Regions from separate parts of the Mesorhizobium sp. M0139 genome, predicted to be linked through region 1. Evidence: riboswitches for the same ligand, from Rfam matches in the RefSeq annotation. Region 1 holds a riboswitch; the other holds the start of a gene.
What was found. Region 1 has a riboswitch for S-adenosylmethionine ahead of NKJ58_RS16860 (O-succinylhomoserine sulfhydrylase). Riboswitches for the same ligand answer to the same signal wherever they lie in the genome.

Region 2: another riboswitch for S-adenosylmethionine. It lies ahead of metX (homoserine O-acetyltransferase MetX); the one in region 1 lies ahead of NKJ58_RS16860 (O-succinylhomoserine sulfhydrylase).

The regions. Positions count from the first base shown of each region.
Region 1 covers NZ_JAMYTN010000009.1:49,472-52,903, forward strand. Annotated here, with positions in the region: gene NKJ58_RS16855 (2'-deoxycytidine 5'-triphosphate deaminase) at 1-808, opposite strand, end outside; SAM riboswitch at 949-1,026, shown strand; gene NKJ58_RS16860 (O-succinylhomoserine sulfhydrylase) at 1,084-2,274, shown strand; gene NKJ58_RS16865 (ceramide glucosyltransferase) at 2,286-3,432, opposite strand, start outside.
Region 2 covers NZ_JAMYTN010000011.1:94,477-97,908, forward strand. Annotated here, with positions in the region: gene NKJ58_RS19810 (prephenate/arogenate dehydrogenase family protein) at 1-79, opposite strand, end outside; gene hisC (histidinol-phosphate transaminase) at 84-1,193, opposite strand; SAM riboswitch at 1,321-1,398, shown strand; gene metX (homoserine O-acetyltransferase MetX) at 1,459-2,628, shown strand; gene metW (methionine biosynthesis protein MetW) at 2,625-3,239, shown strand; gene NKJ58_RS19830 (DUF1330 domain-containing protein) at 3,247-3,432, opposite strand, start outside.

The DNA of each region.
Region 1 (3,432 bases):
CGGCGTAGAGCGGCGGCACGTGCACGGCTTCGCGGCTGACCAGGATGTAGAACTCGTCCGGGTCGAGCACCAGTTCGCCGGCGCCGCTCTTATAGAGCGGCTCCCAGAAATCGACGGCATCCTGGGCGGCGCGCTTGTCGACATCGACCAAGCCGGTGTGATGCTTGCCGCGATAGCCGACCAGGCCGTTCTGGTCGCCGTCAAGATCGATCGACAGCGCAATGCCGCCGCCGGAAATGTTGGGCGGCTCGGTCGCCACCAGCATCTCGGCGCGGTGCAATTCGTTCAGTTCTGCCTCCGACAACAGCGCGTTGCCGGTGCGAAAGCGGATCTGCGACAGCCTCGATCCGGCGCGTACGACGATCGGGAAGGTGCGTGGACTGACTTCGAGATAAAGCGGCCCGTGATAGCCGGGGGCGATCTTGTCGAACTCATGGCCGCGATCGGTCATCACCCGGGTGAAGATGTCGAGCCGGCCGGTCGAGCTCTTCGGGTTGGCCGAGGCCGACACGTTTGCGGGCAGCGCCAGGCTTTCGAGCAGCGGCACGATGTAGACGCAGCCGGTTTCCAGCACCGCGCCCTCGGCGAGACTGAACTCATGCAATTTCAGCCGGTGAAGCTTGTCGGCCACCAGATGATCGGGACCCGGCAGGAAGGAGGCGCGCACGCGAAAAGCCTTGTCGCCGAGCCTCAGATCGAGGCTCGCCGGCTGCACCTGGTCGACATCGAGCGCGCGCGGCGACTCCAGCGCGCCGGACTGAAACAGCGCGGAAATGTCCTGATCGGGAAGAATGCCTGTCTGCCGCAAAAGGCTGGCTCCGCTCCAAGGTCGGTCTCTTTGTGGCAGGTTCTTGCCGCAAAACCGCTGGATATTATTGCGGAACCTGCCTGGTACAAACCTCTTAATGAAGCCGGCAATTGACGCAAGCGCAGGTGAGGTCTAAAGGGTCGTTATCCCGTGGTGATTTGGCCGGTCGGCTTGCAGCCACGTTAAACAAGTCGCTAAAGGACCGTCGGGCCGCAAGGCCATATGGACCGGTTGCGACTTTCGCGGCCGGTTTTTTTGTGTCTGGAACAAAAGCGATGAGCACCAAGAAGCGTAACTGGAAGCCTCAGACCGCACTCGTGCACGGGGGAACACTGCGTTCCCAGTTCGGCGAGACGTCGGAAGCGATGTATCTCACCCAGGGCTATGTCTATGAAACGGCGCAGGCCGCGGAAGCCCGTTTCAAGGGCGAGGAGCCGGGTTTCATCTATTCGCGCTATGCCAACCCTACCGTCGACATGTTCGAAAAGCGCATGTGCGCGCTGGAGGGTGCCGAAGATGCGCGCGCCACGGCGTCCGGCATGGCGGCGGTGACGGCAGCGCTCCTGTGCAGCGCCAAGGCCGGCGACCATATCGTTGCGGCGCGCGCGCTGTTCGGCTCCTGCCGCTGGGTGGTGGAGACGCTGGCGCCGAAATACGGCATCGAGGCAACGCTGGTCGACGGCACCGACATCGCCAACTGGGAAAAGGCGGTGCGGCCGAACACGAAACTGTTCTTCTTGGAAAGCCCGACCAATCCGACGCTGGAAGTGGTCGACATCGCAGCGGTGGCGGCGCTCGCCACCTCGATCGGCGCCAGGCTGATCGTCGACAATGTCTTCGCCACGCCCTTGCAGCAGAAGCCCTTGCAGCTCGGCGCCCATATTGTCGTCTACTCCGCGACCAAGCACATTGACGGCCAGGGACGCTGTCTCGGCGGCATCATCCTGTCGGACAAGAAATGGATCGACGAGAATTTGCACGACTATTTCCGCCACACCGGCCCGAGCCTGTCGCCGTTCAACGCCTGGACGCTGCTCAAGGGCCTGGAGACGCTGCCGGTTCGGGTGCGCCAGCAGACTGAAAGCGCGGCCAAGATCGCGGATTTCCTGGCAGGACGGCCGGAAATCGCCCGCGTCATCTATCCCGGCCGCGCCGACCACCCGCAGGCCGACATCGTCAAGAAGCAGATGACAGGCGGATCGACGCTGATCTGCCTCGACGTCAAGGGCGGCAAGCAGGCGGCCTTCGCCTTGCAGAACGCGCTCGACATCGTGCTGATCTCCAACAATCTCGGCGACGCCAAGAGCCTGATCACCCATCCGGCGACCACCACGCACAAGAACCTCAGCGACGAAGCTCGCGCCGAGCTTGGCATCGGGCCGGGAACGCTCAGGCTGTCGGTCGGTCTTGAGGATACGGACGATCTGCTGGAGGACGTTGCGCAGGCGCTGAAGGCAGCCGGATAGGCCGCGAGGCGTCACGCTCCCGACGAAACCTCTTCCAGTTCGGCCGTCTTGGTGCCGATGGTCATGATGTTGCCGCGCCAGTCGACGGCGCCGCTCAGCCAGCCGCGCGCCCAGATGGCGGGAAGCATCATGTCGCGCACCATCATCGCCGGGACCATGCGCAGCGACAGGTGCCAGCCCTTGGCCGCGGCCAGCGCGCATTCGGGAATGTAGGCCGCCGTCAGCACGGCCAACACCGTGGCCGGCAGGCTGATGCCGGCACTTGCGGCCGCCACCAGCGCCAACGCCAACGGCACGGCGACGCCGGTCAGGATCTCGGGTGCGAAAAACAGCGGGAAAGTGACGCGGCGCAACCGCGCCCAGCGCGCCTGGCGCGACCAGATGTCGGCAAGTCGGCGCTGCCCCAGTGGTTGCTCGAAAGGCGAGGCAACGAGATTGACGCGCAGGCCCAGTCCGTTGACCAGCTTGGTTGCAGCAGCATCCTCGGCGATCTCGGCGGCCAGCGCGCGGATACCGCCACTGGTATCGAGCATCGGCTTGTTCCACAGCATGCTCTTGCCTTGGGCAAAGCCGAGACCGAGCGCCTCGCCGGCATATTGCCAGCGCGCCTGCAGCGTGTTGAGGAACGCGCATTCGACCTCGGCCCAAAAGCCATCCGGCCGAGAGCCGATCGGCGTCGAGCAGATAAGCCCGGTATTGGTCCGCCAAGCCGCCATCATGTGCTGGACGTAATCCCTAGGCATCAGCACGTTGGAATCCGCGAGAATAACCCAATGATAGAGCGCCGCTTCCCAGCCCTTGACGCAGTTGTTGAGCTTCGGGTTGCTGCTGACGCGGTCGTCGCCGATCAGCAGCCGGGCCGGCACGTTGGGAAACAGGACGATCGCCCTGTTTATCAGTTTGACGACGGGATCGTCGGCGTGAGCGACGCAGAAGATCAGTTCGTAGCGCGGCCAGTCGAGCGAGAAGGCTCGCTGCAGCGTCTCTTGTGTGAACGGCTCCACGCCGCGCGACGGCACGACGATCGAGACCGGTGGCTGCTCGCCGGACGGCGGAGGGATAAGGCGACGCGCTTGCAGTTTCGACGAAGCAAGCAGGATGCTTGCGAGATTGGAAAGAAGCAAAGCGGAGGAAGCGAAGGCGGCTGTGAGAGCTGGT
Region 2 (3,432 bases), on a different contig from region 1:
GGCGGATGATGCGGGCCAGCGACGAGCCGATCAGGCCGATGCCGACCAGCGCGATCTTTTCAAACATCGGTGCTGTCATTGTTTCAGCTTTTCAGGAATGTCGTGAGGGCATCGATGACGCCGCGATTTGCTTCTTCGGTGCCGACGCTCATGCGCAGCGCATTGGGAAAGCCATAGCCGGTAACGCGCCGCAATATATAGCCGCGCTGGGTGAGGTAATCGTCCGCCGCCTCAGCCGAATGCCTCTTGTCGTCGGGAAAGTGGATGAGCACGAAATTGCCGACGCTGGGCGTCACGCGCAGCCCAAGCTTCGTCAGTTCTTCATTCAGCCAGGTAAGCCAGGTCTCGTTGTGCAACGAACTGCGCTCGACATGGGCGCGGTCGCGGATGGCGGCAATGCCGGCCTCGATCGCTGTTGCGTTAACGTTGAAAGGGCCGCGGATGCGGTTGATGGCATCGACGATGTGCAGTGGGCCATACATCCAGCCGATGCGCGCGCCGCCAAGGCCGAGCTTGGAGAAAGTGCGGGTCATGACCACATTCTGTGCGCTGCCCGCCAGCTCGATGCCGGCCTCATAGTCATTGCGCCTGACATATTCGGCATAGGCCGCGTCGAGCACCAGAAGCACGTTGCCCGGGAGAGCGGAATGCAGGCGGCGGACCTCCTGGAACGGCAGATAGGTTCCGGTCGGATTGTTGGGATTGGCGAGGAAGATGATTTTGGTCCGCGGCGTCACCGCGGCCAGGATCGCGTCGACGTCGGCGCGTTCCTCGGTTTCCTTGATCGTCACCGGTGTCCCGCCGGCCGACTGGATGTAGATCTTGTAGATCATGAAGGCGTGTTCGGTGATGATGGCCTCATCGCCGGCCGCCAGATAGGTCTGCGCCAGCAGGCCCAAAATCTCGTCGGAACCGTTGGAGCAGATGATGTTTGCCGGGTTGAGGCCATGCACCTCGGCGATCGCCTCGCGCAGCCGGCGGGCGGTGCCGTCGGGATAGACATCGAGCTTGCTGGCCACTTCGCGCGCGGCCTCGATCGCCTTCGGCGACGGGCCGAGCGGGTTCTCGTTCGACGACAATTTATGGACCTTGGCGACGCCGGCAGGTGCCGCGCTCTTGCCCGGTACATAGGCGTCGATGTCCATGATGCCCGCGCGGGGCGTCGGCCGTGCCTTGTCCGCTGTCTTGTCCATGTCGCAAACCCGTTGAGAACGCCTCCGTCCGGAGGCCGCAGCGGAAATACAAGCCGTAGCCGCGAATGTCGAGAGGCCGGGCAATAGCTGGCCGTTGACGCCGGGCCGCACGAGTTCTAGAAGAACGCAACAGTTCCGTGGTGATTTGGCCGGTCGGCTTGCAGCCACGTTAAACAACTCGCTAAAGGGCCGTTTGCGTGACGTAACCGGCTTTGCGATCGCATTGCCGGTTTTTTATTGCCTGACGGCGGGCAAGGAGAGTCACATGGCTGCGCTCCGCGCTACAAAAACCAACAACGAGGCCGACAGCCCGTCGAGCCCGGTGTTGCGTTTTGGCCCTGACAAGCCGCTGAAGCTTGACGCCGGCACGCTTTTGTCGCCGTTCCAGATCGCCTACCAGACCTATGGCGCCCTCAACGATGCCCGCACCAACGCCATCCTGGTCTGCCACGCGCTGACCGGCGACCAGCATGTCGCCAGCACCAATCCGGTGACCGGCAAGCCCGGCTGGTGGGAAGTGCTGATCGGTCCCGGCAAGATCATCGACACCAACCGCTTCTTCGTCATTTGCTCCAACGTCATCGGCGGCTGCCTCGGCTCCACCGGTCCGGCCTCGACCAATCCCGCCACCGGCAAGCCCTACGGCCTCGACCTGCCAATCATCACCATCCGCGACATGGTGCGGGCGCAATTGATGCTGGTCGACCATTTCGGCATCGAAAAGCTGTTTTGCGTGCTCGGCGGCTCGATGGGCGGCATGCAGGTGCTGGAATGGGCGTCATGCTATTCCGAGCGCGTCTTCTCGGCCCTGCCGATCGCCACAGGCGCACGCCATTCCTCGCAGAACATCGCCTTCCACGAGGTCGGCCGCCAGGCTGTCATGGCTGATCCGGACTGGCATGGCGGCAAATATTTCGAGCACGGCAAGCGCCCGGAAAAGGGGCTCGCCGTGGCGCGCATGGCCGCCCACATCACCTATCTGTCGGAAGCCGCCCTGCATCGGAAATTCGGCCGCAATCTGCAGGACCGCGAAGCGCTGACCTTCGGTTTCGACGCAGATTTCCAGATCGAAAGCTATCTGCGCCACCAGGGCATGACATTCGTCGACCGCTTCGACGCCAACTCCTACCTCTACATGACCCGTTCGATGGATTATTTCGACCTCGCCGCCGACCATGGCGGCCGGTTGGCAGATGCCTTTGCCGGGACCAAGACCCGCTTCTGCCTGGTGTCCTTCACCTCGGACTGGCTGTTCCCGACCGAGGAGAGCCGCTCGATCGTGCATGCGCTCAACGCCGCCGGCGCCTCCGTCTCCTTCGTCGAGATCGACACCGACCGCGGCCATGATGCCTTCCTGCTCGATGAACCCGAACTGTTTGCCGCCATCAAGGGCTTCATCGGCTCGGCGGCCCGCGCAAGGGGGCTCGCCTCATGAGCGTCAATGGCAGCCAGCGCGTCGACCTCGAAGTCGTGGCCAACCTGATACCGCCGCAGTCGCGGGTGCTCGATGTCGGCTCCGGCGACGGCCTGCTGCTCGAACTCCTGCAGGAGACCAAGCAGGTCGACGGCCGCGGGCTGGAGCTGTCACAGCGCGGCGTCAATGAATGCGTTGCGCGCGGCCTCTCGGTCATCCAGGGCGATGCCGACACCGACCTCGAATTCTATCCGGACAAGGGTTTTGACTTCGTCGTCCTGTCACAGACGCTGCAGGCGACCCGCAACCCGAAGCTGGTGCTCGACGAGCTGCTCCGAATCGGCAACCGCGCCATCGTCTCCTTCCCCAATTTCGGCCACTGGCGGGTGCGGCTGTCGCTGTTCGTCAAGGGCCGGATGCCGGTGACAGCGGACCTGCCCTATTCCTGGTACGACACGCCCAACATCCATTTCTGCACCATCCGCGACTTCGTCAATCTGGTCGAGGAACTCGGCGCCTCGGTCGAGAAAGCCACCGCGCTCGACGGCAACGGCCAGAAGATCGGCCTGTCGATGCCATGGTGGTTCTGGAATTTCTTCGGCCAGCAAGCGGTGTTCTTGTTGAAGCGGTAGTTTGCCCCTATGCCAGCATGTCCGTCGCCTTGTGCGGGTGCTGAACGCCATCGGCGATAATCACATCGGCGTGGGAGTTGTCGGTGCGCAAGGCCAGAATCTCGCGATAGGCTGATGAATCGTACCAGCCCCACGCATGCGCCCTGTCCGGAAACTCGATGACGATCAGATGCCCGGGCCATTCGTTTTCGAC